3 regions of the Paenibacillus sp. FSL R10-2782 genome follow, and region 3 is predicted to be linked to each of the others. Evidence: riboswitches for the same ligand, from Rfam matches in the RefSeq annotation. Region 3 holds a riboswitch; each other region holds the start of a gene.
The links. Region 3 has a riboswitch for cobalamin ahead of cobJ (precorrin-3B C(17)-methyltransferase). Riboswitches for the same ligand answer to the same signal wherever they lie in the genome.

Region 1 (10,806 bases), 1.9 Mb from region 3:
CAGGCTATGGAGGAAATCGCTCAAGGTGTTCAGCATATCGCCTCCTCTGCCAATGATGTATCCGATCAGATCAGTGAAGCGACTGAAGAAACAGTGAACGGTAATACGCTCGCTCAAAATGCTGTTGCCCAAATGTCGCAGGTAGGACTGGCTGCCGATGAGTCGCTTCGATACATCCATAGTATGAATGAGCGCTCCGAAGCCATTGGTAGCATTGTTTCAGCTATTTTTGATATTACGAAGCAGATCCAAATGTTGTCCCTGAATGCCTCCATTGAGGCTGCCCGTGCGGGTGAGCATGGACGCGGCTTCGCCGTTGTAGCCGGAGAAGTTCGGAAGCTCGCCGAGCAGTCGAAAGAAGCGACACAGCAAATTTCCGATTACCTGGTAACCATTCAGGAAGTATCGCAACAGTCCGTTGACTCTGTGACCCGGGTCAGCCGTGAAATTCATTCGGGAACGGAAATGGTGCAGCAAGCGAGTACAGCCTTTAATCAGCTAAGTCAGCTCATGCAGACGATCAACGCGACGATTCAGACGGTATCCGCAGCAACAGAGCAGGTATCCGCCAGCTCGGAGGAAGTATCGGCTTCCGTGGAAGAGACAGCTCTCATCGCTGCCAATGCCAAGCTTATGATTCAGGAAATCGGTTTAAATTCCGATGAGCAACTGAATGAAATGGAAGGCTACAGCGAGGTCGTACGCCAATTAAGCAAGCAAGCGACCGAACTGCAAACAGCCGTACAAAAATTCAAAATCAAGTAAGCTGAACTCCAATGAAAGAGGTATCTCGCGGCCACGAACACGGCTGTGGAGATACCTCTTTATTTTTTTTAAAGCGTGATGTTATACGATCATCTATAAAGGTTAAAAGTCCATCCCCATAATGCGGTAGATTCGGTCCATGTCCAAATGAGCCCGCACCACCTCTGCAACACGGTCAAACTCACGTTCCTTGGCTTCACGTACGGTAAAGGTGCTATCCAGCCCTGCCAAGCCCTTGGCTTGTCTCAATCCATCCAGCCAGGAACGGCGAAAACGATCATTATCAAACACACCATGCAAATAGGTACCCCATACTTTACCATCCGCTGTTCCCCAACCCTCCTCAAAGGTGGTTCCCTCGCCGCGACGGATATGGAATAAGGTGTGCATTGGGTTCATTCCCTCGGTGCCATCTGAAGGCGCGTGTAGTTCCGTAACACACTCCGTGACGCCCATATGTATTTCATAGCCTTCAATCATCGTCGTGGGAGCAGAATCCGAATCGGGTGCATTTAGCAACAATGGGCAGTGATCAGACAAGGTTCCCTGTACGCGTACCGTTTGCTTTTCCTTTAAAAAGGTCGTGGATAGAGCCAGCCAGCCCAACCCTTCTGCCTGCTGCGGCAACCCAGATTCGACCGCTTCGGGATCAAACAAGGCTGTGCCGAGCATCTGATAGCCTCCACAAATGCCAACCAACTGCGTGCGTCCCGCGTTCATAGCCTCCCGAATGTCCTGCTCCACACCTCTTGTCCGCAATTCAAGCAGATCGCCAATCGTGTCCTTCGTCCCCGGTAAAATAATAGCGTCAGGTACCCCCAGTTCTCCGGCCTCCGTGACATAACGTACACTCACATCCGGCTCTGCGGCCAAAGCATCCGTGTCTGTAAAATTGGAAATACGCGGATAACGAATGACCGCGATGTCCAGCGCTTTATCCTTTGCAGACAGCTTGGGCTTCTTGTCCAGCACCACAGAATCCTCTGCCTCAATGCGGATATCCGGTAGATAGGGCAGCACGCCGAGTACAGGAATACCGGTTCGTTCCTCCAGCCAGTCCAATCCCGGCTGAAGCAGGGACAGATCCCCTCTGAACTTGTTAATGACAAATCCACGGATACGCTGCACCTCATGCGGCTCCAGCAGCTCAATCGTTCCTACTAGGGAGGCGAAAACACCGCCCCGGTCGATATCCGAAATAAGCAGCACTGGAGCGTCCGCCCAACCTGCAAGATTCATATTTACAATATCGCGGTCCTTTAAATTAATTTCTGCCGGACTGCCTGCCCCTTCCATAAGCACAATATCATAGGTATCACGCAGCCGATTCAGCGCGTCCATGACCGTCTGTTTGGCTTGCGGCAAAAATTCCTTTCGATAATCGGAAGCACTCATATATGCATAAGGCACACCGTGAACAACAATTTGTGAATGCATATCCTTGACCGGCTTGATCAGAATCGGATTCATGTCGGTCGTCGCTTCAATACCGCAGGCTTCTGCCTGCACACCCTGAGCGCGTCCAATTTCTTTGCCGTCCTCGGTGACATAAGAATTTAGCGCCATATTTTGTGACTTGAACGGTGCGGGATGATAGCCATCCTGCGTAAATATACGGCACAGTGCAGTGGTCACCACGCTTTTGCCCACATCCGATGCTGTGCCCTGGAGCATAAGCACCGCTGCGGGATTCGTGCGGGACGGTTCGAAATTTGACAATTGCCTCTTCCCCTTTTACCAATTCATTTAAAAATCTGCCTACAGTCCGTGCAAAATTACAATAAATAGCAATAAAACGGTCTCCAGCAATTCGTTCAAGGCTCCGTAAATATCTCCTGTCAGTCCTCCCAAACGGCGGTTAATACGGTTTGCTGTGAAGCTTCCAACACCATTGGCCAGCAGCGGCAGCAGTAAAAAGCCTGTCCAAATGGCTAATTCGCCCGAATGGAAAAAAATGGACTCCCCATACGCTGTAAAAGATACATTGCCCAGGTCCATGCCGCCTGTTCCTGTGAACCATCCGGCAATGATACATTGCCCTGCTGCGGCACACACCGTAATGAGTACAGCCCAGAACACAGCCAAGCCGGCACGTCTGCTGCTCATATCGGCAAAACGCGATGCCAGTCCATCATCATTACGAGCTTTCGGCCAGCGTTTCATCGCGCTTACCATAAACCAGCGGCTCCAAACCAGCGGAAGCAGCAATAAGCCGGACAGATCCCGTTCAGCCAGCACCGTATACAGCAAAGAAGCCTTGAGCATAAGCAACAACACACAAGCAATGACGCCCATCGCTCCTACACGGCTATCCTTCATAATCTCCAGCATCCGTTCACGGGAACGGTAGCTGAACAAAGCATCAGCCGCATCCATCCATCCGTCCAGATGCAGCCCGCCCGTAAGCCACACCCAAACGGCAAGAGTAAGAACTGCACATGGCAACGGTGGCAATATCAGAGAGGCAAGCGCTGCAAAACACCATACGATGAGGCCAATGACCATCCCTACCAACGGATAATAGCTTGCACTACGTTTTAGCAGCTCTGGCGAAAAATCCAGCTCTGCCTTAACTGGAAGACGGGACAAAAATTGAAAAGCTGCCGCCATTGCCTGACGTTCGCCGCTCATAGCTTGTATTCCAACTGTTTTAATTCTACGGGAATGCCAGCCGTCACCAGAAATACCTCATCACAAAGGCGGGCGATCCGCTGATTCATCATCCCGCTTAAATCCCGATATAGCCGTCCAAGCGGATACTCGGGCACAATGCCATCACCGACCTCATTGGTAACGATGACAAGCGGCCCCGGATACTGCTCCACAGCTATCGCCAGTTCATCCATGGCAGCTCTGGACGCAGCATCGCCGTCCTTGCCTGCGGCCAGCAGCACGTTCGACAGCCAGAAAGTCAGGCAGTCGACCAGCACCATCGGCGCGGACGCTGGCTGCGGTGCTTGGCTGGCGTGCAGATCGACAGTGCCACTGCCGATCTGCTGTTCCGCAGCGGCAGACCTCGCCGCAGAATGCAAAACGCTGCGGCCTTCGCCTGTTGGCGATGCGTCGTCAGGCTGCGCCACTGAGAACGCAGCAGATGCCCCCGACGCGGAGGCTTCGTCGGCAGGCTTGTCGCCTTGCGCAGCCAGCCGTGGCTCTACGCCGCTGCCCAGGCGCCACAGCAGCTCCGGCAGCGCCTGCGCTTCCTCCAGCGTCTGCCAGTCGTACCCGGCAGACTCGCGCTGGAGCCGATGAAGGGCGATGCGCTCCTTCATCTCCACGTCATAGGCTTGCGCCGTTGCAATGTAGCAGGCGCGCGGGGCGCGCGACATGCACAATCGCTCGGCAAAGCCGCTTTTACCGCTGCGTGCGCCGCCGGTCACGAGCGCCTTCATCGCTGCGCGGCTCCCTGACCGTCCGATACGCCTGCATCGGCAAAGGTCGCCATTTCGCGCATAATGCGGCACGCCGCATCAATCAGGTGCAGGCTAAGTGCACCGCCTGTGCCCTCCCCGAGCCGCATGTCCAGATGAAGCATCGGCTCCAGCTTGAGCTCGCGGAGCACCGCCGCGTGCCCGCGCTCGTCCGAGGCGTGCGAGGCGAGCATATACGCTGCGCTTGCAGGCGCAAGTGTACGCGCAGCCAGCGCAGCAGCGCCCGAGATAAAGCCGTCCAGCACGACTGGACAGCGATGAGCGGCTGCGCCGAGGATGACGCCTGCCAAGGCGGCTATCTCCAGACCGCCGACCTTGGTCAGTACGTCGAGGGCGTCGTTCCCGTCTGGCTGGTTCACGTCCAATGCGCGGCAGACGACCGCTATTTTACGGGTCAGCCCAGCCGAATCCACACCTGTGCCCCGACCGACGATTATTTCCGGCTCCAGCCCAGTAAGAGCACACACGACCGCAGCACTGGCCGTTGTATTTCCAATGCCCAGCTCTCCGGTTACGAACAGTCGTGTGCCGCCTTTGACTGCTTCCGCCACGGCTTCAGCTCCAGCCAAAACCGCCTGCTCCGCTTCCGTACGCAGCATCGCCGGCCCCTTCGCCATGTTCGCGGTCCCCATACGCAACTTGCGGTCCACCAGATCCGCATGAGCGACATCTGCGTTCACACCCACGTCTACCACCTTGACATCTGCGCCTGCATGACGTGCCAACACGTTAATTGCCGCGCCACCGGACAGCATGTTATACAGCATTTGCTGTGTAACCTCTGCCGGGAAGGCGCTGACCCCCTCTTCACACACACCATGATCCGCAGCCATCACCATAACCGTTTTATGGTCAAACTCAGGCTTGTCCACCCCTGTAATGCTTGCCAGTTGTATAGCCAGACTTTCCAGCTTTCCCAGACTTCCCGGTGGCTTCGTTAATTGATCCAGATGCTCCGAGGCCGCCAAGGCTGCCGCCCCGTCCGGCTGTGCAATGCTGGCGATCAGCTGACGTAATTTTTCGTTCATGCCTTCCACTCCCTGCTCCGTATATATATTTAGCGATCTCATCGTAAATTCTGTTGCTTCAGCACTTGACTCAAGCAAGCTACTCAAGTCGTTCACCCTGACCAGATACATCCCTTGCACGTCTTCGCAGTAAAAGCTGCGGCACACCACTATCCGGATGAGGCAACATTACAGGCTCAACACCATACACATGGCGTATTTGTTCCTCTGTTAACAGCTCAGATGAAGCCCCTAACCCTGTAACCATTCCATCCTTGAGCACCAGCAAATCATCACAAAACTGGGCAGTCAAATTGAGATCATGCAGAACAGATATAATCGTCACACCTGTTTCCCGGCGCCATTCCGCCAGCAGCTCCATAAATTCAAGCTGATAGCGCAGATCCAGATAGGTTGTAGGCTCATCCAGCAGCAAAATCTGCGGCTCCTGCACCATCACCTTCGCCAAAGCCACGCGCTGCCGTTGTCCCCCGCTCAAACGGTCTAACGGCCTGTCCGCCAAGCTGGTAAGACCTAGCCTCTCCAGCACACGATCCGTGATGATTCCCGGGTCCATCCCTTTTTCCTTTTCCAACTTTTCTCTGCCAAACCAGTCCTGATGGGGAAATCGCCCCATTTCCACGACTTCCCTTACCGTGTAACCGACCGGGGGAAGCCCTTCCTGCTGGAGTACAGCTACGAGACGGGAAAGCTCCTTTCTGCCATAGCTGCTGACCTTTTTACCATATACAAGCACGTTGCCCGAAGTGGGGTGATCCACACCGGAAAGCAGATGCAGCAACGTCGATTTTCCACTTCCGTTCGGACCGATGATCCCCCACCAATCTCCTTCGTCTATGCTCCAGCTAATATTTTTTAACGCATGGAACTCACCGAAATCACGACTCAGACTGGTAATCTCCAAGGCACGGACCCGCAGCTTTTGTGGTCCACCTAGCTCCTTCACAGCAATCCCCCCCTGCGCAGCTTCTTGTTCCGGTACAAGAGATATGCGAAGAACGGAGCACCGACAAAGGCTGTCATGACACCAAGCGGAATTTCCGTCGGAGCCAGCAATGTACGCGCCGCAGTATCGGCCCAAGCCATAAAAATAGCCCCGCCCAGCGCAGATAACGGAACGATCATCCGATAGTCAGGACCCGTCACCAGACGGATGATATGCGGTACAACGAGTCCTACAAAGCCAATCACTCCACATACCGAGACTGCCGCGGCTGTCAGCAGCGTGGATACGATGAGAACGGATAGCTTCGTTGCATCTACATGAACCCCTATATGAGCTGCCTGACGTTCACCCAAAGCCAGAATATTCAGTACTCGTGCCCGGTTCCATAGAAACACCAGTCCAATGATCACATAAGGTAAAAGAATGCCCGTATATGACCAGCCGCGCAGACTGAGGCTTCCCATCGTCCAGTACAATATTTCATTGACTGTCTCCTTCGACATAGCTGTCAGAAAGGAAACGACCGCTCCCAGAAAAGACTGCATCACCACGCCCGATAAAATGAGGCTCTGCGTCGGAATTTTGCCGCCTTCCCTCGCCAGCGTCAGCACCATCCACAACGTCAGCATTCCGGTCGTAAATGCCACCAGCGGCAGTGTCCATACGCCTACAAACGAAAATTGAAGCCCCCAATAAATCAGTACCGCTGCCCCTACCGAAGCCCCCGAGGATACCCCCAGCGTGTACGGATCAGCCAGCGGATTGCGCAGCACACCCTGAAATCCAGCTCCCGCCAGCGCAAGCGCTGCGCCTACCAGCATACCCAGTAACACACGCGGCAGTCTGACCTTCAAAATAATCTGCTCTGTGGATGTATTCCAATCCGGTGTGACCGTCTCACCTAACCACGGCAGATGGTTGGCCAGAATACCCGCGATTTGGCTGACGGGAAGCTTGGCCGAGCCGATGCCGAGACAGAGCAGCAGCGTCAGCAGCAATAAGGCGAGGCCTGCCCCTCCAAAGCCGATCAGCCTACGATTCATTTGAAAATTTCAGGATACACGCCCTTGGCCACTTCCTTGAGACCTTCCGTTACGCGCGGACCCGGACGACTGATCAAATTATCATCCACGGCAAACACCCGGTTGAGACGAACAGCTGATATTTGATCCCACCCACTACGGGCTTTGATGATATCGCCCAGTGTCTGGCCTGTTTTGTCGTCCTTGACATTTTTGCTGTATAAAATGACGTCCGGATTGGCCGCTATAATATTTTCCTCACTGATCTGATACCAGCCTTTTTGCGTTGCAGCCACATTTTCGCCGCCCGCCAAAGAAATCAGCTCGTCCATAAACTCGCCCTTGCCGACCGTCCAGCCGGGTGAAAATTCGACGTAGACTCTCAGCTTTTGCCCTTTACCGATATTTTTAACACCGTTTTTCACTTCCGCTACATCGGCTCTCATCTTGTCGGTTACCGCTCTCGCTTCTTTCTGATGATCGGTAATTTTCCCATATAGTTCGATGTTAGCCATGACATCTTCAACCGTTTTCGGCTCGGTTTTAAAAATCATAATTCCCAGGTCACGCAGCTTGGTTGTCGCCTGCTCACTGAGTGATATCCCTGCAAAAACGACTTCCGGATTCGCAGCAATGATCGCCTCTTCATTCGGCTTCATTATGCCGCCCACTTTGGGCTTCTTCGTAGCTGCTTCCGGGTAATCCGAATAGTCCGATACACCGACAATTTCCTTATCCAGTCCGATGGCGAACAGCGCCTCGGTTTCAGCCGGAGAGACGGAAACGATTTTGTCCGGCGCTTTTTTGAATGTAAACTCCTGCCCGGTCGCATCCTTAATGGTCAGCGGGTAGACCGTTTTGCCCGGAGGCTCCTGAGCGGTTGCCGTCTGTCCCGGTTGCTGTGAGGCTTGATCCCCTTTATTTTCAGCGTTCTTTCCGTTAGCTCCACATGCACTCAGCACAACCGCCAAGACCAGAGCCAATAAGCCTGTAGTCCAGACCTTTATTCTATTCCCTGCCATGATTTACACCCCTCCATATAAATTCTTTTAAGAGCGTCACTTGAACATCATCCGATATCTGCAAAATCCAGCCTTCTTTTCCTTTCAAAAAACCCCTGCATCCTCAGATAAGGACACAGGGGTCACGTTAGCGCAGATCGTACGCAGGCGGCAGTTTCTTCCGCATGGACAGTCACTGCGAACACGTCATCCTTTCCTCGAAGGACTATGGTGACAGGCAGACGGGCAGGTATCCTGACTTACAGAAACATGCGACAGCCTGCTGCTCCTTCATAAGCTTGTGGCACATAAAGCAGAGCGGGCTGGCAATTTTCCATTTACAGTGGCGGGACCGCGCCGGATTTACACCGACTTCCCTTTTAACAGCGCACCGGAAAGAACCCGAGGGGTTCATCCCACTGCGCCGACCTCGTCTGCTGGATATTTGATGTAGTGCTGGTCAAGCCGTTCTTTTACTTGATGATTATAGGTTAAAAAAGACTGGCTTACAACCCAAACCGCCTGTTAACCTGCCCTATGTCTGTGACCATGAGAAGTATATAGGTAGTTAGTTTATCCCGGTTTTTCAAGAGTAGCGAATGCGGAGAAGAGCTATAAACATCATGTCTGCTCGACCAGCCATCCGGTGAATTTGTGCCCTGTAGCCAAATCCAGATGCGATGTTGTAGAACGGGTAGTGGTTAAATCTTCAAGCAGCTTTTGCGCCAACCTCAACTGAATCGTAATGGCCGCTCCCGGCTTCGGATTCAGGCTCCAAAAATCATGCCCCGGTACCAGCATACAAGCCAACTGACGAATCACTCCCCCATGCGTAACGACCAGAACGGAAGGCGGAGCATCAGACAATTCTGTTTTCTGAACATCCATCATTTTAGGCCACTCATACAAAGAGCCTAGAAATTCACCAAGGCGGTTCACAAAGTCTTTCCAGGGCTCTCCACCCGGCGGCGTAACCCTTTGCGGCTCATTAATCCACGCGCGGTACAACGCCTCATCCTTGAGCATGTCATACGTTTTTCCATCCCATTCCCCAAAATGAAGCTCTCTCAGACGTGGCTCCATGATGGCAGACCAAGCAGACATATTATCTGGTTTCAGTTCCGATTCTGGCAAAATGATCTGCAAGGTCTGACGACAACGTATCAAGTCACTGCAATAGATTCGGGCAAAGGAATATCTCTGTAATTTTTCCCGCAAAGGCTCTAATTCCTGCTCTGCTCCCGGTAGCAAGCCCAGATCGGAGTGCCCCAGATATCGACGTTCCCTGTTCCATAAGGTTGTGCCGTGACGTACCAGCACAAGCTCCAAATCCCATGGCGGATGTTCTGTAAAATCATGCTTCAAGGTCATCTCACTTCCTGCTCTATTCCCAGTGTTCGGTGCGTCACGCTTCATCACTGCGTCCACCCCAATGCATAGCATCCGGCGGACACGAACAGACACAATCCCGCAAACATGCTGGACACGGCAAACATCAGCCGGATCGTATGTCGGATATCATCCGGCTCCGTCGGTCGTACCTGCTCTCCCATATATGCACGGAAGGAGCGCACGCCATGATATACATTATAGCCCCCGAGGCGAATTCCCAACGCACCCGCAACTGCTGATTCTGGAAAGCCACTGTTCGGACTGGGATGCAGCCGCGCATCTCGCCTTACCGTACGCCAGCTACGTCCAGCATCATGCCGATAAATCCACGCCACTACTACCAGCATCCCCGCTGTCAGGCGTGCCGGGATGTAATTAGCGACATCATCCAGACGTGCCGAGGCCCAGCCCAAATGCAGATACTTTTCATTTTTGTAGCCAACCATGGAATCGAGGGTATTCACGGCACGATAAGCCAGCGCTAAGGGTGCTCCCCCGATCAGGGCATAAAAAAGCGGGGAAATAATCGCGTCCACGATATTTTCAGCCACTGTTTCGACGGTACCGCGTACAATCTCAGGCTCATCAAGCTGCTGCGTATCCCGCCCGACGATCATCCCCAGCTCCCGGCGTGCCACAGGCAGGTCACCCGCCTTCAATTCCCGATAGACTGCCATTCCCGCGTCCTTTAGTCCTTTGGAAGCAATCGTGGTGGCGATCAGCACCATTTCCGCGCCGATAGACAGCCACGGATGAATCCAGGCAAGCCAGCGCAGTAGCGCCCAGGCAAGCGCGAAGGAGCCGCCCACCACAATTAGTGGCAGCAGCAAGCCAGCGCGTTTCAAACCACGGTCACTGTGAACCCGGCGGCGAATCGCCTTTTCCAAGGCAGAAATGGCATGTCCCATGCCGATGACCGGATGTGGCAACCACCTCGGATCGCCGATCAGCCTGTCCAGAAGATATGCAGCCATCATGATCAAGCTAACTGTCACGCCGCCGTTCCTCCTCCAGCACTTCACCCAATACAGACAGTAGCATACCGTTGGCTTCCGCGTCCTTGACCGCAATTCGAAAATGGCTCGTCGTTAGCCCCGGGTACATGGCACAGCTCCGTATAAGAATCCCGCGCTGTCCAAGCGCCTGTTGAATGGCCGATGCGCTCCACGTCCCCGGCGCCCGTGCCAGCACGTAATTCGCTTCACCGGGGATGACACCACA
Region 2 (10,806 bases), 260 kb from region 3:
TTTGTTCAGCAGCATGAAGTTATTGATAAAACCCTCTTCCTGTATGAAGATTGGAGTTTGGATTTTTGATGTGAAATCATAATAATATACGCCGCTCCCTTCCTCCTGATTTTTCTGGGAGGCACTGCCTAAATAGTAGATGCCCTTGCCGTCCGGGGACATATAGATAAAGCTGCGGGATGAAATGGGTAGCTCTAACTTGGTGCGTTTACCAGTTGCAATATCGACAAGGCTATACTCGGGGTTGCCGTGATTAATGAAACGGGCAGTGACCAGGAGTAACTGATCATTACTGCTGGACATTGACAGGATTTGTTCGTTTTTCAGTGTGATGACAGGCCGCTCTTGTTTGGTTTCGTTGTTGATTTCTGTAACAGTATAGTTTGTGGGCGTTGTGAACGTATTTTTCTGTGAAGCAATGTCCGACTGTTTATCTTGCTCTTTCTCTGAAAACTGTGTATTGTAAACAGTATTTTTTGCGGAATTATAGGCTAGAGACCAGGTGTGCTTATCCTGATTTTCATCATGCAAGAACTGCATTGTATGAGTCGATTTATTATAGAAAATAGTTTTAAGTGTACGTTCTCCTTTTTTGACCGCAGCTAGAACGAGTGGACCTTCTGGAGTCGTTGGTACTATACGATTAATGGCAAACAAATTATCGGAAAGTTGCTCGGTTTTTTTTGAATTCAAATCGAACGAAAATAATTGATCTCCCTTGTTATCAACATCAGCAGAGTAGTAAATCTTGTGATCAGGTAATGACACTACAGAAAGTGGATATTGAGAGGTATAAGGAACATCGGCCAGCTTGGTCATTTTTTTGCTGCTCAAATCATACGTCATGACCCGCATAACCATACCTTTATCTGTATTTTTCCCATTCACATATTCAGTATAGGTCATGGATAGATATTGGCCTTGTTCGAGTGGAGCTGACTTTTCGCCTGATTGGATTTGTTTCGATGGATTTGATTCTGCTGCTGGAGTAGAAGGTGGAGAGCAGGCAGATAATAGAGCTGGAACGAGCAAGGAAATTATAATTAAGCGAATGTCGCTTGTTTTCAAAGGGATACATCCTTTCTAAGACGAGGGATTTAATGATTGAATATTGACAATTTAAATAGGGAAAAGGATAGGACGTAGGCCCTATCCTTCTTTCGATATGAAGATATTAGAACGAATAAAAATATCTTCCCGAAAATGAGAGAGACGAGCTCCATGTCAAGCCTAAATCCTGCACACCAGTTTTCCAAATATCAATAACAGCATCCGGCAGACTTCCATTGTCAGCCTTAGTGAAATCATGGACATTATTGTTATCAATATTTCTTACAGAAATTTTTGTTCCAAACTCTGGATTATCGATAGCCCCTTTTGTTGCACAGTCGCCTCTTTTTAGTGAATTGGAATTTTCACCTGTAGAGTCCGTAAAGTTTGTTCCTCTTCCTGTGCCTTGGACCTTGCCGCTCGATGTTCCGGTAATGACGATTTCATTATTATGTGCCCCGTATGTATAAGACCCTGGTGCTTTGCGTGTTCCGCGTGGTAATGCCTGAAGTGAAACATTATTAGTAGTAATCGCATTTTCCTTTTGATCAGGCAAGATAATATCTTTGATATAACCTTCACCATCATAAATTACTTTTAGACCAGGCTGAGGCGCAGGGTTATCAATATGATATACCGGCAGTGATTTAGCTTCTTCTTTGATTTCTTTAATCAGTGCTTCTTCTTTATCTAGCTCAATTTGTTGTTCAGCAGTGAGTGGGGCAATAGCAGCTAGAGATTTTTGTGGTTCAGGCACAGGAGTTCCTTTTTCTAATACAACCATGTTATTGTTCTCATCAAATTGGATGATTGTACCTGCTAACATTTGGTCAGGGATTTTTTCTTCTTTCTCAGCATGGGAGATTGCTGGACTAACGATTCCCCACGAGATGAATAACGTTGTAGCCAGAATTGCTTGAGGAAGAAACTTTACCTTCATAACAAATTGCCTCCTTGAAATATTTGTAAATCCATAGATAGCATAAGTGAGCTTACAAACTATATCAACCTTTTAATGGTATATATGAATATATTTATCTATATTTTTGTACTAGCAAGGGTCCATTAGTCGGATATATACGACATTTATTGACAGCCTTGCAACGCAAAGTCATAGCTTTGCTCCCCGCTGTATCATTAAAATTTGAATTATTATACGACATTTGTTGACAAGCCTGTAACAACAAAATAAGATAGTTCTAAATCGTAATATAAACGAATAAAGGAAGAAAACAGGTGTGAGCCGGACTACTCTATACACAGGGTTTCGTTGAGACTATGTAGAGAGTGCGTGTTCACTTAAAAGGGAAGTTCGGTAGATTCCGACACGGACCCGCCACTGTATACAGGCATCAGCAGGGGTATGCTGGAGCTTTCAGAACAGCCACTGGAACTGTGAGGAACCGGGAAGGCCTGAGAGATAAGCCTGAAGTCAGGAGACCTGCCTGTTTTAACATCACTGTCAGACCCACGGGATGCTGGGGAGGTGGTTGGGCGTGCTGCATACAGAATGTCTGAAACCGATCCGTTCCCTTCTATGCTTGAGGGGTGGCTTTGAGGTGAGCTTTGGCATTTGATAATGAAAGCATTTCTGACTGCTGATCAAGCGGTCGGGGATGCTTTTTTTGCGCTAGGTATTTGTGAATGACAAGATATTTGCGAATGACAAGACAGAGGGGGATAAATAAGATGATAAGCAATCGTAAAAAGCCTTCATGGTTCGTAGGTACAGGGGTGCTGCTGCTACTGGCAGTTATGGCTCTGGCGGGATGCTCCACAACCAATAAAACGGTGGAAAGCTCCGGTAAGGGTGAGAATGCATCGACACAACAAGCCAAAACGGACAAAAAGCTGGTGATGGCGTATACGTGGAAGCCGTCAGGTGTTGACCCGCATGGCGATAATAGCTGGGATGTTATGCGTTCTGGTGCAGGCGAGACACTTATCCGTTTGAATGAAAAGCTGGAGCCAGTGGCTTGGCTGGCCAAGGAATGGAAGCAGGACAGTCCCACAGTTTGGACGTTCAGCTTGCGGGATAAGGTCACCTTTCATGATGGAAAGAGTATGGATGCGGAAAAAGTAAAAGCTTCTCTGCTGCGATCCATCGAGAAAAGCCATCTGGCAAAGGATTTGCTGGACGTGAAGTCCATTGATGTAGCTGGTCCGCTGGCGTTGAAAATCACGACAAACCAGCCGAATGCAGCGCTGGTATCCAATCTGGCTGATCCATCCACGATTGTACTGGATGTAGCGTCCATGAAGGATGAGCAGAGCTACCCTGCGATGACAGGTGCTTTTAAAATTAAAGCGTTCAACAAGGATCAATCACTGGTCGTAGAACGTTATGACGGATATTGGGGCGAGAAGGCCCGGCTGGCTGAAGCAACGATGAAGTTCATCACGGATGGCAATTCGAGCCTGCTGGCGCTGCAATCCGGCGAAGTAGATGTAGCGACCGATATTCCGGTGGATAACGCGGAGGTATTGAAAAAGAACGATAAGCTGCAAGTGCTGTCGGCTCCCTCTTTGCGCACCCATATGATCGTGTATAACATGGAGTCGCCTGTGTTCAAGGATGCCGTTAACCGCAAAGTAGTGGACAGCCTGATACCGCGTGCATCCATTGTGAGTGCGATCATGAGAGGCTATGGTACGGAGGCAAGCAGCCCATTCCCGAGCATTCTCCCCTTCGGCAAGGTGGAACGTAAAGCGCTGGACGGCACGGCGGAGCAGTTGTTGACAAAAGACGGCTGGCAAAAGGATGCCCAAGGTACATGGACCAAGCAAGGCAAGCCGTTCGAGGTTACGTTGCTGACCTTCCCTCAGCGTCCAGAGCTTTCGGTCATGGCTGAGGTGATTCAGAGCCAGCTGCTGAAAGAGGGCATCCAGGTGAAGATCCGCAAGGTGGAAAATATCGACGACGCGCTAACCAAAAACGATTGGGATTTTGCCATGTACAGTATGCTGACTGCCCATACGGGGGAGCCGCAATATTTTATGGACATGTTTTATTCCTCTAAAAGCGAAGCCAATGTAAGCCGTTATAGTTCCAAACCGCTGGAGAACCTTCTTGGCAGCTTGAAGCTGGCGAAGGATACAGCGCAACGTAATGCTGTGACACTGCAAGCGCTGGATATCATTAATACGGATTTGCCGCAGTCGTTCATTGTTCATCCGGACAATGTATTTGGGGCGAAAAAAGGGGTAAAGGGCTTCACGCCGCATCCGATTGAGTATTACTACATTACGGCGCAATCCGATATTGCGGAATAACGGGCTGCATACCCTATGATTCGTTTTATCCTGGAACGTGTGGCGCAGTTGATCATCATTGTGTTTGTTGTATCCACGCTGACGTTTGTGCTGATGAGGCTGGCTCCCGGCGACCCTGCTACCATTCTGCTCACCGCGCATAATGTGCCTGCCTCTGAGGAGGCGTTGACGGCGCTGCGGAAGGAGCTGGGCTTGAGCGAGCCGCTCCATATTCAGTATGTGAACTGGCTGCGGGATGTGTTCACAGGGCACTGGGGCACCTCCTATGTATCCAAGGAGTCGGTGCTAACCGAACTGTGGAACAGACTGCCCGCTACTGTGGAGCTGGCTTCGGCGGGCTTTGTTGTCATGACGGTCCTGACTCTTGGAATGGGACTGGCTGCCTCGGTAAAATCCAGCGGTTGGCTGGATCGTCTGGGAAGGCTGTTTGCACTGCTGGGATCGTCCATTCCCTCTTTTTGGCTTGGCTTTCTGCTGATTTACCTGTTCTCTGTCTGTTTGGGCTGGCTCCCGTCCATGGGTCGGGAAGATTGGACTCATTTGGTACTGCCAGCGCTGACCCTTGGGGCAGGTTTGGGGGCTGTGCAAGCCCGTGTGCTGCGTGCCCAAATGCTGGAGCTGGGTGACCGGAATTTTGTGAAGGCGGCGAAGGCCAGAGGCTTTTCTCGCACCCATATTCTATTTTTTGAGATATTCAAGCATGCGATTTTGCCAATCATCACGCTGTTAGGCACGAATCTGTCTTTTATGCTGGCGGGCAATGTTATCGTAGAGACGATTTTTTCATGGCCGGGCTTGGGCAAGTATTTTATAGATGCGATTACGCAGAGGGATTATCCGGTGATTCAGGGGTATGTTATTTTTGCTGCATTTTTAATCGTAGGTGTTCAGTGTTTGGTAGATGTGGTCCAGGCTGCTGTAGATCCCAGGCTGCGTTTGCATTAGGGGAGGAAGTTGAAAATGAAAAACATGCGGCTGTCCTTCCAAGGGAGCTTACTGACAGGAGGAGTGCTGCTGGGCCTGATTGGACTGCTCGGGCTTCTGGCTCCATGGGTTGCCCCTCATGATCCTCTCAATGTCGATCTACTGAAGCGTCTGGAGCCGCCCAGCCGAGAATATCCTATGGGTACCGACCATTTGGGGCGGGATGTGCTGTCGCGGCTGATTTACGGGATTCGGACAAGCGTATTGATTGCCTGTGCGATTACAGCGGCTACGCTGTGCATCAGTTTGCCGATAGGCTTGCTCATTGGCTATGTGCGCGGGCGTGTGGACCAGTTAGTCATGCGGGTCATTGACGGCGTGCTAGCTTTTCCCGATATCATTTTGACGGTGGCGATTGTGGGTATCCTGGGTCCGGGCTTTGTAAACATGACCTTAGCGATTATTGCGGTACGGTGGGCCGGGTATGTTCGGTATATTCGCACCCTTGTTCAAAAAGCCTGTCAGGAGGACTATGTCCGGTATGCCCGTTTATCCGGTAATTCACATGTGCGCGTGCTGCGACGTTATGTATTGCCACAAGTGCTGCCACAGCTGCTTGTGTATGCGGTCTGGGACATCGGGCGAGTGGTGCTTATGGTTGCCGGACTTTCCTTTCTTGGGCTGGGTGTACAGCCGCCTAAGCCGGAATGGGGCGTGATGCTGCATGATGCAACCTCGTATTTTCAGGTGGCGCCGCATGTCATGATTTTTCCGGGTTTAGCGATTATGCTGTTTGTGCTTGCGTGCCAGCTTCTCGGTGACCGTTTTTCGGAAAAGGGGGCGGCAGAATGAAGGATGGGACAGGACATATGAAAGGGAATATGGCAGGGCGCAAGCCAATGTTGCACGTGGAACATCTGGAGATATGCCGCGTAGGCACAGGAGCGGGTACACGTATTGGCGCAGCAGCAGGTGGGAAGCCGGGTGCGAATGGGAAAATAATACGGATAAGCGACAACCAACCGCTGCTCCGGGATGTCAGCTTTTCTGTGTATCCAGGGGAAATTGTGGCTTTGACTGGGCCGAGTGGATGCGGCAAGAGTCTGACCGCGCACGCAATCTCGGGTATGCTGGAGGCGGGAATCGGCGTGACCCAGGGGCATATGTACTATAACGGGGAGGACATCGTCCCGTTCAACGAACGGCGCTGGGAAAGGCTGCGCCGTGAGGACATTGCCCTGCTCATTCAACAATCGCTGAGCGGGTTGAATCCGATCCGTACCGTCCGTGCCCAACTGACGGACACGCTTAGACTGCACGGGCGGCGCTGGATACCGTCCGTGCAGAAGGGGCATGCGGATGCTGCTCCCTCCCTTGCTGCACCGCAGCATGCCGCCCCACAGGGCGTGCTGCCCCGGATGCGGCAGATGCTGAGCGGGATTGCACAGATGGCTGGAGGCTACGCTACCCAAGCGCAGGAGGCTTATCTGTGCTCTTTATTGAGCAATGTAGGGTTTGCAGACCCTGAGCATATTTTATCCTCGTACCCTTTTGAATTAAGCGGAGGGATGTGTCAAAGGGTACTGCTGGCCGCGATGCTAAGCTCCGGTCCGCGCCTTTTTATTGCCGATGAGCCTACGACGGCGCTGGATGTTATCAACCGGGACAAGGTTCTGGCATTGTTCCAGCAGTTGAGAGAGGACTTGGATCTCACCATTTTGCTGATTTCTCACGATCGTCAGGGTGTAAGCCGTGTTGCGGATCGTGTGCTGGAGATGAGCCCGGAAGGAAGGATGCACGAATGATACTGGAATTAAAGCAAGTGACCAAAGTCTTTCCTGTCCGTAGACGGAGAAAAGGCTGGTTCAACAAGCAAGATAGTGAGCAGGCAGCCGTGAAGCAGGTGAGTCTGGAGTTGCAACGGGGAGAATGCCTCGGACTGGTTGGCGAAAGCGGAAGCGGCAAAAGTACGCTGGCACAATGTATCCTAAGGTTGGAGGCGTTAACCTCGGGTGAGATTTGGCTGGATGACCAGCCCATTCACACCGGAAGGATGAAGGATATCCATCTGTACAAGCGAATCCAGTTGGTCACGCAGGACTCGTCTTCCTCGCTGCATCCCCGAATGATGATCCGAGATATTTTGGAGGAACCGATTTGTAACTATTTTCCCGAACGAAAAGCGCAAGCGCTGGAGATCTGTCTGTCCCTGCTAAAATCGGTGGGGCTGGAGGCTGACTGTCTGGAGAAATACCCATCACAGCTAAGCGGCGGACAAAAGCAGCGGGTATGCATCGCCCGTGCGCTGGCAGTGGAGCCGGAAATCATCTTGTTCGACGAATCCGTCGCCAATCTCGATACGGCAACGCAATCTTCTGTGCTGGACATGCTCAAAAGAGTGCAGGTGGAGCGCCAGCTATCCTATCTGTTTATCACCCATGATCTTCAATCCACCCACACGTTTTGCGATCGGATTGCCGTCATGTATCAGGGGGAGATCGTGGAGATATTTCAGGAGTGGGATGAAAACCTGTTACGGCATGGATACACCCGTACCCTTTTTCAAACGTTGACGGAATGAGCCATACCTCTCATATTCTACAAATTTAAAATAAAAACGAGCTTTCTTTTTCGAATATTGTTGACAAAATAGGATGTGATACCTATTCTAAATATGATTATGATAATCATTATCACGTACATAGAAAAGGGGAAAACCATTGATGTCCGTTCGACAACGCAAGACTGCCACCCTTATGTTGGTGACGCTCCTCTTATTATCCGTTATTTTGGGCTGCGCGAAGCAGGAGAATACACCTGAATCCACCTCAACTGACGGAGCTGCCAATGAAAAGTCGATCACGCTATCATGGCCGCGCGACATTGGTACGATGAATCCTCACGTATACAATCCTTCCCAACTTTTTGCACAATCCATGATTTATGAGCCGTTAGTCAGTTACAAGCAAGGAGGCAAGCTGGAGCCTGCTTTGGCTGAATCCTGGACCATATCCAAGGACGGCAAAATATATACGTTCAAGCTGCGCAAGGGCGTGAAATTTTCTGACGGAACACCTTTTAACGCGGCTATTGTTAAAAAGAATTTTGACGCTGTTATGAAAAATGAGAAAACGCACAGTTGGCTTGGGGTGGTGGGCGTGCTCGACAAAACCGAAGCCGTAGATGACAGCACCTTCCGAATGACGCTTAAGGAGCCATACTATCCGGTGCTACAGGATTTGTCTGTTGTTCGTCCGTTCCGTTTTCTGGGTGAAGCCGGGTTTCCGGACGATGGAGATACGTCCAAAGGCATCAAGAAGCCTGTAGGTACAGGGCCTTGGATGCTGGATGAATACAAGCAAGATGAATATGCAACCTTTAAGCGTAACCCGAATTATTGGGGTACTGCACCAAAGGTAGATAAAATTATCGTAAAAATCATTCCCGATGGGGAAACACGTGTAATGGCCTTTGAGAAAGGCGATCTGGACCTGATTTACGGAGAGGGCGTCATTAGTCTGGATGCTTTCAAGCAGCTTCGCGACACAGATAAGTATGTGACCAAGCTGTCCGAGCCTGTCGGTACAAGAAGCCTGTTGCTCAATTCGTCCAATCCCAAGCTGGCAGACCTTCGGGTACGACTGGCGCTCCAGCATGGTTTTAACAAGCAGGCGATGGTGGAGGGCGTGACCTCTGGGCTGGAGGAAAAAGCGGATACTGTCTTATCCAAAAACTATCCGTATACCAATGTGGACTTACAGTCCGTTGACTATGATGTGGAAAAATCCAAAGCGCTGCTGGATGAGGCTGGCTGGAAGCTGCCCGCAGGTGGTTCGGTACGAGAGAAGGACGGACAACAGCTGGATTTTGAGCTGATTTTTGATAAAACCGATCCGATCCAAAAGGCGATGGCTGAAACCATTCAGGCGGAATGGGGAGAGCTGGGTGTCAAGGTGAACCTGACCGGGCTGGAGCTGACAGTTCAAATCAAACGCCTTAGATCCAATCAGTTTGATCTGTACTTCTGGTACAACTATGGTGCGCCTTATGATCCGCATTCCTTTATTAACGTCATTGCCAAGAAGAGCTTCGGGATTTCCGAAACACTGAGCGCACTCCCGATGAAGAAGGATCTGGATCAGCAGGTACACGAAGCGCTCTCATCGACTGATGAAACCAAGCGTCAAGAGCTGTATGCTTCGATTCTGACGACCCTTCAGGAGCAATCTGCCATTGTGCCTATTTCGTATATTAAGAAAACCGCAGTATATCAGAAAAAGATTACGAATTTTGTATTCCCGGCCAATCGTGATGAAAATCCGTTTGAGGGAATTGAAATCGGGAAGTAGTTGAAACCGAAGGGGAACGATAGCTTACAGGATAGGAGGATAACTCATGATCAGCTATATCGGGAAGCGAATGGTAGCGGTCATTCCTATTGTTCTCTTTGCCACCCTCGTTACCTTTGCGCTCATTCATATTTCACCAGTTGACCCCGCCGAGGCTTATTTGACAGCTGCTCATATCTATCCAACTCCTGAAATTCTGGAGCAGAAAAGACATGAATTCGGGCTGGATCAGCCTTTGCTGACACAGTATATGCATACACTTCAAAGAATCAGTCGGCTGGACTTTGGTACTTCATATCTGACGAACAAGCCGGTGTGGGATGAGGTGAAGGCGCGGCTGCCTGCCACCGTCGAACTGGCGCTGAGCAGTATGGTGCTATCTATCGTGGTGAGTATCCCGCTGGGCATACTGGCGGCGATGCGTAAAAATGGCTGGATCGACATGCTTAGTCGGGGAATTTCCTATTTTGGAGCGTCTATTCCTCAATTCTGGCTGGGATATCTGCTGATCTTCTTTTTCTCCGTGAGGCTGGATTGGCTGCCTGTAGAGGGGCGGGGGACATGGCAGCATCTGGTGCTGCCTACGTTGACCCTGTCGCTGGTTCTGATTGCTCTATATACGCGCCTGCTGCGCTCCAGTATATTGGAGCAGCTTCAGGAAACGTATGTGCAGTATGCCAGAACCAGAGGGATTCGTGAACGGGTGATCATGCTCAAGCATGTGCTCAAAATTGCCATTGCCCCGCTGATTACGGGTATGGGCATGAATCTGGGCAAGCTGCTGACCGGAACGATTATTGTCGAGCAGGTGTTTTCATGGCCCGGGTTTGGCCGTTATTTTGTGGAAGCGATTTTTAACCGGGATATTCCCGTCATACAATGCTATGTGTTTCTGGCGGCATGCCTGTTCATCGTATGCAATTTGCTCGTTGATCTGGTGCATTTGTATATGGATCCCCGAATTTCATCGAAGGGACGAGCAGAGCAGTGATGATAAGGTTGCGTACAATGTTCAAGGGTCAAAAGGTGATCGTGGTCTGCTCTGTAGTGCTTTTGATTCTTTTTATGATTATGGCGCTGGCCCCGTGGCTGGCTCCCCATGATCCGGTTAAAGTCAATTTACTGCATAAGCTGCAAGGCCCCTCGAAGGAATATTGGCTGGGAACCGATCATTTGGGTCGGGACAATCTGTCCCGGCTGCTGTATGGAG
Region 3 (10,806 bases):
GCTCTGATGTTGTCTATCGGGAGCTGATGATTTCCCCTGAACGAAAAGGGCTATTGGCTTATATTGAAGGCACGGTGAAATCGGAGGATTTGCAGGATCATATCCTGCGACCTTTCATTTTGGGCATGATGCTTAAGGACCCCGAGGTAAACGGAACATTAGATCCGCTGGATGAAACTCGGATTTCCATGTCCCAGACCAAAACGATGAATCAATGGAAAATGGTCTCGGCGGCGATACTGGACGGCAATGCGGCCTTGTTCGTAGACGGTACGCCTCGTGCGTATATTTTCAGCGCTAAGGGAGGCGTCCGCCGTGGAGTGGAGGAACCGCAGACCGAAGCGGTTATTCGCGGGCCGCGTGAAGGATTTACCGAGACGCTTCGCGTGAATACGGCCTTGCTGCGATTCAAGCTGAAGACCCCCAGGCTCAAGATGCAAAGCATGACCATCGGGACAGAAACCCAAACGAGCGTCGTACTTACCTATATCGAGGGCATCATAGATCCGAAGCTGGTGGAGGATGTAAAAAAAAGGCTCAGCGATATCAAAATAGATGGTGTGCTGGAGACGGGGTACATTGAGGAACTGATTGAGGACCACCCGTATTCACCGTTTCCGGAAATGGAATATACGGAACGTCCGGATACGGTCACCGCGCAATTGCTGGAAGGACGGTTTGCCATTTTTGTGGACGGTACGCCCTTCGCCCTGATTGGGCCAGTCACGATGTGGCAGATGATGCAAGCGAGCGAAGACTATTACGAGCGTTTTTTCATCAGTAATGTAGTGCGCTGGATTCGTTACCTTTTTCTCATCCTGGCTCTTTTCCTGCCTGCATTATATGTGGCGGTCACGACCTATCATCAGGATATGCTGCCGACGACACTTATCTTAAGTATTGCTGCGGCGCGTGAATCGATCCCTTTCCCCGCCTTGGTTGAAGCATTGATGATGGAGATTTCCTTCGAGGCGTTACGAGAAGCGGGGATTCGTCTCCCCAAAACGGTCGGCCAGGCTGTCAGTATCCTCGGTGCGCTCGTTATCGGGCAAGCATCTGTACAGGCGGGAATTGTATCGGCACCTGTGGTTATTATCGTATCGCTCACAGGTATTGCTTCGTTCACCATTCCGCGTTTTAACTTTGCGATTACGGTTCGTCTGCTGCGGTTTCCGATCATGCTGATGGCGGGGGTGTTCGGACTGTTTGGAATCATTATCGCGACCACACTGCTCGCTACACATTTAACCAAGCTAACGTCGTTTGGTGTGCCTTACATGAGCGGGTATAGCCCATACAATCACATGGACCAAAAGGATCTCGTCGTTCGTGCGCCTTGGTGGAAAATGACCAAACGTCCTTCCTGGATTGGAAAAGGTAACAACAAACGAGCGAAAGAAAAGATGAATGGATCGCCGACAACCGAGGAGGGATGGTGATGAAGCCCCAATGGTCTGATGCAGGGAAAATGCGTAAAGCGGCTGTACTTAGCTGTCTGGTGCTCTGTTCTGTACTTTTAGGGGGATGCTGGGATCGCCGTGAGGTGAACGATGTTGCCTTTGTGATGGGAACCGGGCTGGATAAGGAAGGCGATCAATACCGGATAACGATGCAGATTGCTCTTCCCGGGCAGCTCGGTTCTTCGGGAAGCACAGGAGGCGGGGGAGGCACTAGGGGAACGAAATCCTATTATCTGGAGTCCAAGATAGGTCCAAGTTTCCGTGCCGCAAGCATCGAGGAACAGCGGGGAGTGTCACGAACGCTGAATTACTCCCATCGACGGGTGCTGTTGTTCAGCGAGGAACTGGCAAGGGAGGGGGTCAGCAAAATGATGGATGTATTGGCGCGTATTCCGCAGAACCGCCTGTCTTCGCTGGTTGTCATTACGAAGGGATCAACCTTGGATCTGCTTCAGGCAGATGCCCCGATTGAGCAATATCCGGCAGAGATGGTGCGCGAGCTCAACTATTCTTATATGAGAAAACCTCTCTCCATTAAGCTGCTGGTGAATTCAATTCTAGCTGACGGCATGGACGCGGCTGTGCCGTTGATGTCCCTGGTGAAAAATGGTCCCGCGAATATAAAGGATAAGAAGACAAATATTCAGGTAGATGGGCTGGCTGTATTTCATAAAGACAGATTAACGGGAATTATTGATAACCATCTAAGCCGGTTTCTGCTAATGGGTATGGAGGAGGCCAAGGAGACGGAGATATTTATCACTCCTCCTAAGGGCACTGGTTATCTGTCTGTAGATCTCATCCAAAATAATGTCCATATCAAGCCCTATGTTCGAGGGAATGACATTCGAATGACCATTCGTATGAGCTGCAACGGGAATGTAAGGGAGAATGAAACCACTTTTGATATATCCAATGAGAGAAATTTGAAGTGGCTGGAGCAGCAGGTTGAAGAAAGGATCAGAAAGGAACTGGGTGAGGCTGTACGGGTTATTCAGCAAAAGTATCATTCAGACGTGCTTGGTTTCGGCCGGACGATCATGATGAATCTTCCGAATGAATGGGAACGAATGAAGCCTCAATGGGACCAAATGTATCCCAAGGTGGAGGTCACCATAAATCCGAATGTGCATATTGAGAATATCGGTTCGGTCACCAAACCATTCGGGATCGAAAAGGAGCAAATCCAGAATGAATAAAGTATTTTTGTTTCCCTTGATGCTGGCTATGCTTTTCATGTATCTGATCGACCGCAAAAGCCTGAAGGCTGCACCTGCTGTCAATCGCTGGGTCTCACTCACATTGTATGTCATTAGCATTGGCATCTGGATCTACGGGACATTGACGAAGAGTTCTGTGTATGTAGCTGCATGGCTAAGCCGTTTCATTGATATGTGGCTCCCTCCTGCGTTGTAGAGTAAGATGTCTGTGGAAAAAGGAGATATTCTGCATGAACCAGTTTACAACCAGACAACTCATACTGCTCAGTGTGTTACTGGAGGTTAACATAACCTTTGTACATACTCCTTCCCAGGCGGGGGCGTTCGCAGGACAACATGCCTATTGTACCTGTATAGTTGCAGCCATCGTGTTATGCCTGCCCATATGGGCATATTTGAAGCTGGGGCAGCGGTTTCCCAATCAAGATCTGTTTCAGACCATGGTTAGCTCTAACCCATTGATAGGGCGAATGCTGCTGCTAACCTACTTCGTCCTCTTTTTGATCTTGTTTAGCCGAGACTTGTGGATTATTACTGACTTGACGAAGACAATCTTATTACAGCTAACACCCTTTTTTATAATTTCACTGATCGTGATGTTAAGTATTGTTTTTATGGCCAAGGGTGGTATTAACACCATCATGAACCTGAGTGAGACTTTTATGCCGATATCCATATTGACACTGCTGACGATGCCGTTTTTCTTTGGCAACAATATGGAATTTTCAGAGCTCAGACCGTTCTTGCATCCGAACATGACCGGAATCATGAAAGGGGGCTGGTATATGTTTTCTTATATGGCGGACATTCTGATGATCCCTTTTGTACTTCAAGGGAAAAACTATCGCCCTTCTGGTGCATGGTGGGGGCATTTGATAGGGACTGCCTTCATGATTCTGATGGTTACGCTCATGCAGGTTGTCATAGGTGTTCCGATTCTGATGCGATTATTTTATCCCTCCTATGAGCTTGCACGTCAGCTGTATTTAACAGATTTTCTTGATCGGTTTGATATTTTTGTAGGGGGATTAATGATACCTGCCTCGCTGATTAAATTAGCAATGGATTTGTATGTTCTCAGCATGGCAATTAAACGCTTATTTCCTCATGTACAGGGTGCTTTGATGGTTTGGCCTGTGGGTTTGCTGGGATATGTCAGCTCCTTTATTATTTTTTCAAACAGTATTCAAATTTATGATTTCAGCCGGGAGTGGACGATGGTGATGATTATGTTCTTTATCATTATGCCCTTGGTGCTATGCCTGCTGCTACGGCCCAACAATAAAGGTAAGGAGCAGGGAATGGAGAATAAAGCAAGACTTGGAAATGATCCGGTTCATTAATATGTACATGCGGGCTGTATTGTGGCGTATGTAATGAGTGCTTGCGGGCAAAAGGAGGATGTACCTGCATGAAGCAATTCACAACCAGACAAATCATAATGCTTGGTGTGCTGATGGAGATCAGTATTACCCTTGTACATGCTCCGGCGCAGGCAGCAGATTACGCACATCAGCATGCCTATTGGACCTGTGCGATAGCGGCCATCGTAATATGCTTGCCGATCTGGGCGATGCTGAGGCTTAAGCAGCGTTTTCCCGATCAGGACCTGCTGCAGACCATAGTCAGCTCCCATCCCGTGCTGGGGCGTATGCTGCTTGTGGCTTATCTTATTTTATTCCTAATCCTTTTTGCGAGGGATTTGAGAATTATGACTGATTTTGTAGAGATCGTTCTTTTGCCGATAACTCCGATTGTCGTCGTATCCCTTATTTTGCTGCTGACCTTGACGTTTATGGCTAAAGGGGGGATCAATACCATAGTGAACATGGCGGAGCTTTTTGTACCGTGGTTGCTTTTGACGTTGCTGACCATGCCGCTTTTTTTCGGGAATAATATGGATTTTTCTGTAATGAGACCGCTGTTGCACCCGAATATAGGGGGAGTTATCCAGGGTAGCTGGCGTATGCTTGGTTATATGGCAGATATCTTGCTGCTGCCCTTGGCGATTTCTGGACGGAGCTTTAATGGCCGCAGTGTGTGGCTTGGACATTGTATCGGAACCGCTTTTATGATCATGCTGGTGCTGCTAGAGGAGTTGGTTATTGGTGTTCCTATCATGTCAAGGCTGCTTTATCCATCTTATGAACTGGCGCGTCAGTTGCGGATAACGGACTTTCTCGATCGGTTTGATTTGTTTATAGTCGCTCTTACCGTGCCAACCCTGCTTACAAAGATGGGGTTCGATCTGTACGTTATCAGTTTGACTGTAAAGCGTATGTTTGCTCCTGCCTGGGGGAGTTTAATTGTATGGCCTGTCGGTCTGTTGGGTTACGTCTGTTCCTTTATGCTGTTTTCTAATATCATCCAAATTTATGATTTCAGCCGGGAGTGGACCGTGGTGATGATCGTTTTCTTTGTTTTCATGCCCTTGGTGCTATGGCTGCTACTCCGACCCAAGCCTAAAAAAGATAGCGGCGATCCTAAGCCATCGGAAGAGAAACAGGATAGCACGAGTCAGCAGGAAAACCAGAGGGAAAGTAAGTCAAGGCAAGTCGATTTATAAGCTCACTATATTCATCGGAAAAGTAATTCTTATTTGTCTTTTAGTCCCTTGATTGTATACTTGGTAGAAAGGAGTACGACTTCTACAAGGGGGGGGAACAAGATGGCCCAACGCATGGCAGGCAAGCGAGTCGCCCTTGCCGGCCCTCGTAAAGCAGACGAAATGGCGCTGCTGGTTACAAAAATGGGGGGCGAGCCGGTGCTGCGTCCAGCCCAGGGCACGGTTTTTCTGGACGATATCGAGCTGCGTAACGCTATTGTATCGTGGGTGAAGCAGCCGCCGGACTGGAACATTTTCACGACAGGCATGGGGCTGGACGCGCTATTCGATATGGCGGAGGATATGGAAGTAGCAGAACAGATTATGGAGCTATTACATTCCTCGAACATTGCAGCACGGGGCTACAAAACGGTCAATGGACTCAAAAAGCGTGGCTTTACGCCAGTTGTACGGGACGAGGACGGAAGCTTGATCGGGTTGACGCAGGCATTTGCCCCGTATGATCTGAAGGGGAAGGAAGTGCTGTTGCAGCTACATGGTGATCCGGCTCCCCGGCTGGTGAAGTGGCTGGACGAGCAAGGCGCAGTTACCCGGCAGGTGCTTCCCTATAAGCATATTCCGCCGGAGGCAGCAAATTTGCAAGCATTGCTGCAGGATATCCTGAACCGCGATGTGGATGCAGTTACGTTCACCAGCGGTCCGCAAATCCGCTTTTTGGCTCAATATGCGAGGGAACAGAAGCAGATGGAAGACGTGCTGGAAGCTTTTCGCCAGGATGTGATCGCTGTGTCGGTAGGCAAGGTGACGGCGCAGTCCATTTTGGAGGAAGGGATTGAACGGATTGTCTTTCCAGTGGAGGAACGTATGGGCGCCATGATGGTGGAGCTGGGAAGATATTTTGAGCATAGCGCTTCGGCGCACGGCTGCGGCCTGGAAGTTGTGAACTGAAAACTAACCCATATCCTTGCGATAAAGGGTAAAATGAAGATAAGGGCCTACAAGGTCTTTATCTTTTTTTGTTGGATATGCATCGACAGAAGTTTTTGTTATAGCGAAAATATTTATTTAATATAATGAAAAAGCCTCGATGCGGATACCAGAACAGGAGCTGAGACGTTATGAATTCCATTTGTGTCTTTGCCGGGTCCAGACCCGGACATTCATCGGTATATCTTCAGGAGGCAGGTAAGCTTGGAGAGGCTATGGTGAGACACCATGTCCGTTTAATCTATGGAGGCTCCAGCAAGGGGCTGATGGGCGAGGTCGCGGATGCGATGCTGGCAGGGGGCGGTCAGGTCACCGGGATTATGCCGACCCTGTTATTCGATGCAGAGATTATTCACCGGGGAGTTACTGAATTTATTGAGGTGGCGAGCATGCATGAACGCAAAGCGGTGATGAGCGAAAAGGCTGACGCATTTATTGCCCTTCCAGGCGGATTGGGAACCTTTGAGGAGCTATTTGAGGCACTGTGCTGGGCGCAAATCGGCATTCATCGCAAGCCTATCGGGCTGCTGAATGTGAACGGATATTTTGACCCGTTGGCGGAAATGGTGCGTCATAGTGTGCAGGAGGGCTTTACCGGAGTTGACCATCCAACGCTGCTGAGTATCTCTGCGGACCCGGACGAATTGTTGCATATGCTAAAAAATAAGGCGGAGAACTTGAAATAAAGCGTTTTTCATGCTTGCGCAACTGATTGAGCCAAGGTTATGATAAGACCCATAATCAAATAGCGAACAGACAAGGTGCCTTTGTGATAGCGAAGGGTAACAGGGAATCGGGTGCAAGTCCCGAGCGGTCCCGCCACTGTAAGGAAGAGGATTTTTTCAGATGTCACTCGTGAGAAACCGGGGAAGACGAAAAAATCTGTTGATGCCGAGCCAGGAGACCTACCTTGATCTGTATGCACCGTTAACCTTCGCGGAGAGGATGGGTGTACGAAATCAGGAAATCAGGCGCACGCTGCTTTTTCCATGTTGGTTACAGGTTTGCGTGGAGCTGAACGTGCAGAAGCGTTTCAAGCGTGAACAGGCAGATGGAAAGCAGCGGCATGATGGCGGAAGACAAGAAGTGTCTTCTTATGTTGTGTTGTCTGATAATACGATGCGTACATAGGAAACCCATCCGGGCAGGATGGGTTTTTTTGAGTTACAGGATGTCCATATATAAGTGAAATAGATAGAAGCGTGGAAAACATAGCCTAGATTTAAGAAGGAGGATAACGATGAGCCCATTAGGAAAATTGCTCGTGATTGGATTCGGACCGGGGGATATGGAACATATCACAAAACGAGCGCTGGACGCGCTGGCCGAGAGTGAGGTCATTATCGGCTACAACACCTATGTGGACCTGATCCGTCCGTTGTTGAACGGACAGGAGATTGTGCGCACAGGCATGACAGAGGAAGTGAGCCGTGCGCAGGAGGCGGTTCGACAGGCGGAGATGGGCAAGAAGGTAGCCGTCATTTCCAGTGGAGACGCAGGCGTATATGGCATGGCCGGGCTAGTGTACGAAGTGCTGATGCAAAAGGGCTGGCGTCGTGAGGACGGGGTTGAGGTAGAAGTCGTGCCGGGAATATCGGCGATTCAGTCCTGTGCTTCGCTGTTGGGTGCGCCCGTCATGCATGATGCATGCACGATCAGTCTGAGTGACCATTTAACCCCTTGGGAAACGATTGTGAAACGTGTAGAAGCGGCAGCTTCGGCGGATTTTGTCATTGCACTGTACAATCCGCGCAGTGGTCGGCGTACACGCCAGATAGTTGAGACGCAGTCCATTTTGCTGCGCTACCGTGATCCACAGACTCCGGTAGGGCTGGTCAAGAGTGCTTATCGTGACCGTCAGCAAGTCGTAGTGACGACGCTGGAGGACATGCTGAACCATGATATCGGTATGCTGACGACCGTCATCATCGGTAATTCCTCGACGATGGTGTATGACGGTCTGATCGTGACGCCGCGCGGGTATCAGCGCAAGTATACGCTGGATGCGTCCGAGCAGGCGCTCAAGCCGCATCAGCGGCTCCGTACGGAAGCGGAGCCGTGGTCGCTGGGCGCGCAAGAGGATCGCGCGCTTAATGCGTCGCAGGCAGGCGCAGCTCCCGCAGTACCAGCCCCTGCGGGAGCTGGCGGGACCGCGCCTTCCGCGAGCGGTGCTGCTGCGGTGGCAACGCAGGCACGCCCGCAAGCGGTGGCTGCCGTGCAGGCCGCGCCTGCGGCGCAAGCCGGTGCGGCCCCGGCATCGCTGGCAGCGGAGGCGCTGAGCCGCCTCGCTGCGGGCGGCAAGCTGCCGGGCGAAGCCAGCGCGCGCTGGAACGGGCAAGCGCCCGCCGTGAGCGCCGCCGGAACGGCAGCTACGGCCGGGACAGCGATAGGCAGCTTTGGCAAGCCTGCGCTGTTTGAGGTGGGCGTTTCCCCCGGCGTGGGAAACAAGAAGTTCACCGCTCGCCAGATGGCGCTGCTCGCGGAGGTAGCGGGTGATGAAGGCGAGCTGGAGTATACGCCGGATCACCAGATCGTGCTGCGCGTGCCGTGCGCGGACCCGGAGGAGCTGGTAGGGCGGCTACGGGATGAACGATTCATCGTGATGCCGATAGGCGATGTGTTTAAGGTGAAGGCGTGCGACTTCTGCAATATGGAGAAGGATGACGCTGTGCCTGTGGCGGAGCATCTACAGGTTGTACTGGGCGGATTGCAGGCACCTAAGGAAACGAGCATTGCTTTGAACGGCTGCGGTATGGCCTGCTATGGAGCGGTGCTGGAAGATATCGGGATTGTGTACCGCAAGGGAGGATACGATTTGTTTCTAGGCGGCAAAAAATTTGGCCGTAACGCTCATGCTGCACAACCTGTGGCAGAGGGCATTCCGGGGGATCAGATTACGGATATCGTTGAGCATGTCATTGCTGAATATAAGGAAAAAGGGCATCCAAACGAGCGTTTTCATAAATTTTTCAAACGTGTGGGCGTTGTGGCAGGTTTTCGGCATGAAGATGCACCTGCAACAGTAGAAGTGAATGCCATCTGCGGTGATTAATAGGCTAGAAAGCCTGTTTTTATAGATGCATGCATATAGATAAAATAGGTTTTATTGGTATATTATACCTATTTATGAGGAGGAAAATATAGCAGTGAATGCAATATTGTTGGTTGGACATGGGAGTCGGGATCCGGAGGGAAACCGGGAGTTGCTGGAATTTGCACAGGCGGTGGCAGATCGGGTGCCGGATATGTGTGTGGAAACCTGTTTTTTGGAGCTGACACGGCCCAGCATTGCTGAAGGTGTGCAGACATGTGTGGAGCGAGGGGCGACGCGGGTCGTGCTTGTTCCGATTATTTTGTTCGCAGCGGGACATGCCAAAATTGATATTCCGATGGCGATTGATCGTGCGAAGGCTAAGTATCCTCAGGTTGAATTTGTATATGGACGTCCGATTGGCGTTCACGAAAAAATTGTCAGCATTCTGCAAAGCCGCTTGAAAGAGGCCCGTCCGGTTGCGGTTCCAGCGGGTATGGATAGCGATGCGCAGTCTTCTGCCGAGGTGACGGACGAAGAAACGGCTGTGCTGGTGCTGGGACGCGGAAGCAGCGATCCGGATGCGAACAGCGACTTTTTCAAAATTACCCGTATGCTGTGGGAAAAACTTCCGTATACGTGGGTGGAGAGCAGCTTTATCGGTGTGACTCAGCCTTCTTTTCCAGATGGCTTGGAACGCTGCCTGCGCCTGGGGGCCAAAAAAATCATCGTGCTTCCATACTTTCTGTTCACAGGTGTGCTGATTAAGCGCATTGGAGAAATGACAGAGGAATTTGCCGAGGCCCATCCTGATTTGCAAGTGGAAATTGGAGGGTACTTTGGTTTCCATCCGCAATTGGTTGAGCTTGTGCTGGAGCGTGCCAATGAAGGTTTAGTCGGCAAGGTTATGGCCAATTGCGATAACTGCCAGTTCCGTCTGGAGGCGCAGGAGCATCACCATCATCACCACGACCATGATCACGGACATAACCACGATCATCACGATCACCATCATGATCACCATCATGATCACCATCATGATCACCATCATGATCACCATCATGATCATCACGACCATGACCACCATGCACATGGACACGAGCATCATCATGAGGATCACTTGCATGATCACAAGCACGAGCATGAGAATGACCACGACCACGACCACGACCATGACCACAAGCATGAGCATGTACATGCACACAGCCATGATGACCATGATCATGAACATCACCACGATCATGCACATACGCCGTCTGTTGTGAACGGAAACGGGATTTCAGGTAGCGGGCAGGTGAGTGGCTCATGATTTTCATGCTATGTGGAACGAGCGATGCTCGGGAATTGGCGCTGCAAATCCGGGACAATGGTTTCAAAGTATTGGCCTCCGTCGTAACAGAGAGCGCGGCAAACAGCTTGTCCGAAGTAGGTCTGGACGTACGCACAGGCCGAATGACAGCCGATGAAATGGCAGCAGTGGTTCGGGAACAGGGAGTACAGGCTATCGTTGATGCCAGTCATCCTTTTGCAGAAGAAGCTCAT

Region 1: it holds a riboswitch for cobalamin, as region 3 does, so the genes downstream of both, NST83_RS06725 (cobalamin-binding protein) here and cobJ (precorrin-3B C(17)-methyltransferase) in region 3, are expected to answer to the same signal.
Region 2: it holds a riboswitch for cobalamin, as region 3 does, so the genes downstream of both, NST83_RS24595 (ABC transporter substrate-binding protein) here and cobJ (precorrin-3B C(17)-methyltransferase) in region 3, are expected to answer to the same signal.

The regions. Positions count from the first base shown of each region.
Region 1 covers NZ_CP151951.1:1,454,295-1,465,100, reverse strand. The annotation lists gene NST83_RS06760 (methyl-accepting chemotaxis protein) at 1-765, shown strand, start outside; gene NST83_RS06755 (cobyric acid synthase) at 868-2,484, opposite strand; gene cobS (adenosylcobinamide-GDP ribazoletransferase) at 2,524-3,396, opposite strand; gene NST83_RS06745 (bifunctional adenosylcobinamide kinase/adenosylcobinamide-phosphate guanylyltransferase) at 3,393-4,157, opposite strand; gene cobT (nicotinate-nucleotide--dimethylbenzimidazole phosphoribosyltransferase) at 4,154-5,224, opposite strand; gene NST83_RS06735 (ABC transporter ATP-binding protein) at 5,304-6,170, opposite strand; gene NST83_RS06730 (iron ABC transporter permease) at 6,167-7,213, opposite strand; gene NST83_RS06725 (cobalamin-binding protein) at 7,210-8,214, opposite strand; cobalamin riboswitch at 8,421-8,614, opposite strand; gene NST83_RS06720 (histidine phosphatase family protein) at 8,815-9,564, opposite strand; gene cbiB (adenosylcobinamide-phosphate synthase CbiB) at 9,609-10,580, opposite strand; gene cobD (threonine-phosphate decarboxylase CobD) at 10,570-10,806, opposite strand, start outside.
Region 2 covers NZ_CP151951.1:5,397,680-5,408,485, reverse strand. The annotation lists gene NST83_RS24605 (hypothetical protein) at 1-1,068, opposite strand, end outside; gene NST83_RS24600 (hypothetical protein) at 1,175-1,990, opposite strand; cobalamin riboswitch at 2,321-2,514, shown strand; gene NST83_RS24595 (ABC transporter substrate-binding protein) at 2,740-4,323, shown strand; gene nikB (nickel ABC transporter permease) at 4,339-5,268, shown strand; gene nikC (nickel transporter permease) at 5,284-6,099, shown strand; gene NST83_RS24580 (ATP-binding cassette domain-containing protein) at 6,096-7,052, shown strand; gene NST83_RS24575 (dipeptide/oligopeptide/nickel ABC transporter ATP-binding protein) at 7,049-7,828, shown strand; gene nikA (nickel ABC transporter substrate-binding protein) at 7,971-9,596, shown strand; gene nikB (nickel ABC transporter permease subunit NikB) at 9,643-10,587, shown strand; gene nikC (nickel ABC transporter permease subunit NikC) at 10,587-10,806, shown strand, end outside.
Region 3 covers NZ_CP151951.1:5,137,614-5,148,419, reverse strand. The annotation lists gene NST83_RS23475 (spore germination protein) at 1-1,439, shown strand, start outside; gene NST83_RS23470 (Ger(x)C family spore germination protein) at 1,439-2,659, shown strand; gene NST83_RS23465 (hypothetical protein) at 2,652-2,876, shown strand; gene NST83_RS23460 (endospore germination permease) at 2,911-4,023, shown strand; gene NST83_RS23455 (endospore germination permease) at 4,092-5,246, shown strand; gene NST83_RS23450 (uroporphyrinogen-III synthase) at 5,349-6,194, shown strand; gene NST83_RS23445 (TIGR00730 family Rossman fold protein) at 6,365-6,919, shown strand; cobalamin riboswitch at 6,976-7,161, shown strand; gene NST83_RS23440 (hypothetical protein) at 7,119-7,364, shown strand; gene cobJ (precorrin-3B C(17)-methyltransferase) at 7,474-9,285, shown strand; gene NST83_RS23430 (sirohydrochlorin chelatase) at 9,380-10,573, shown strand; gene cobK (precorrin-6A reductase) at 10,570-10,806, shown strand, end outside.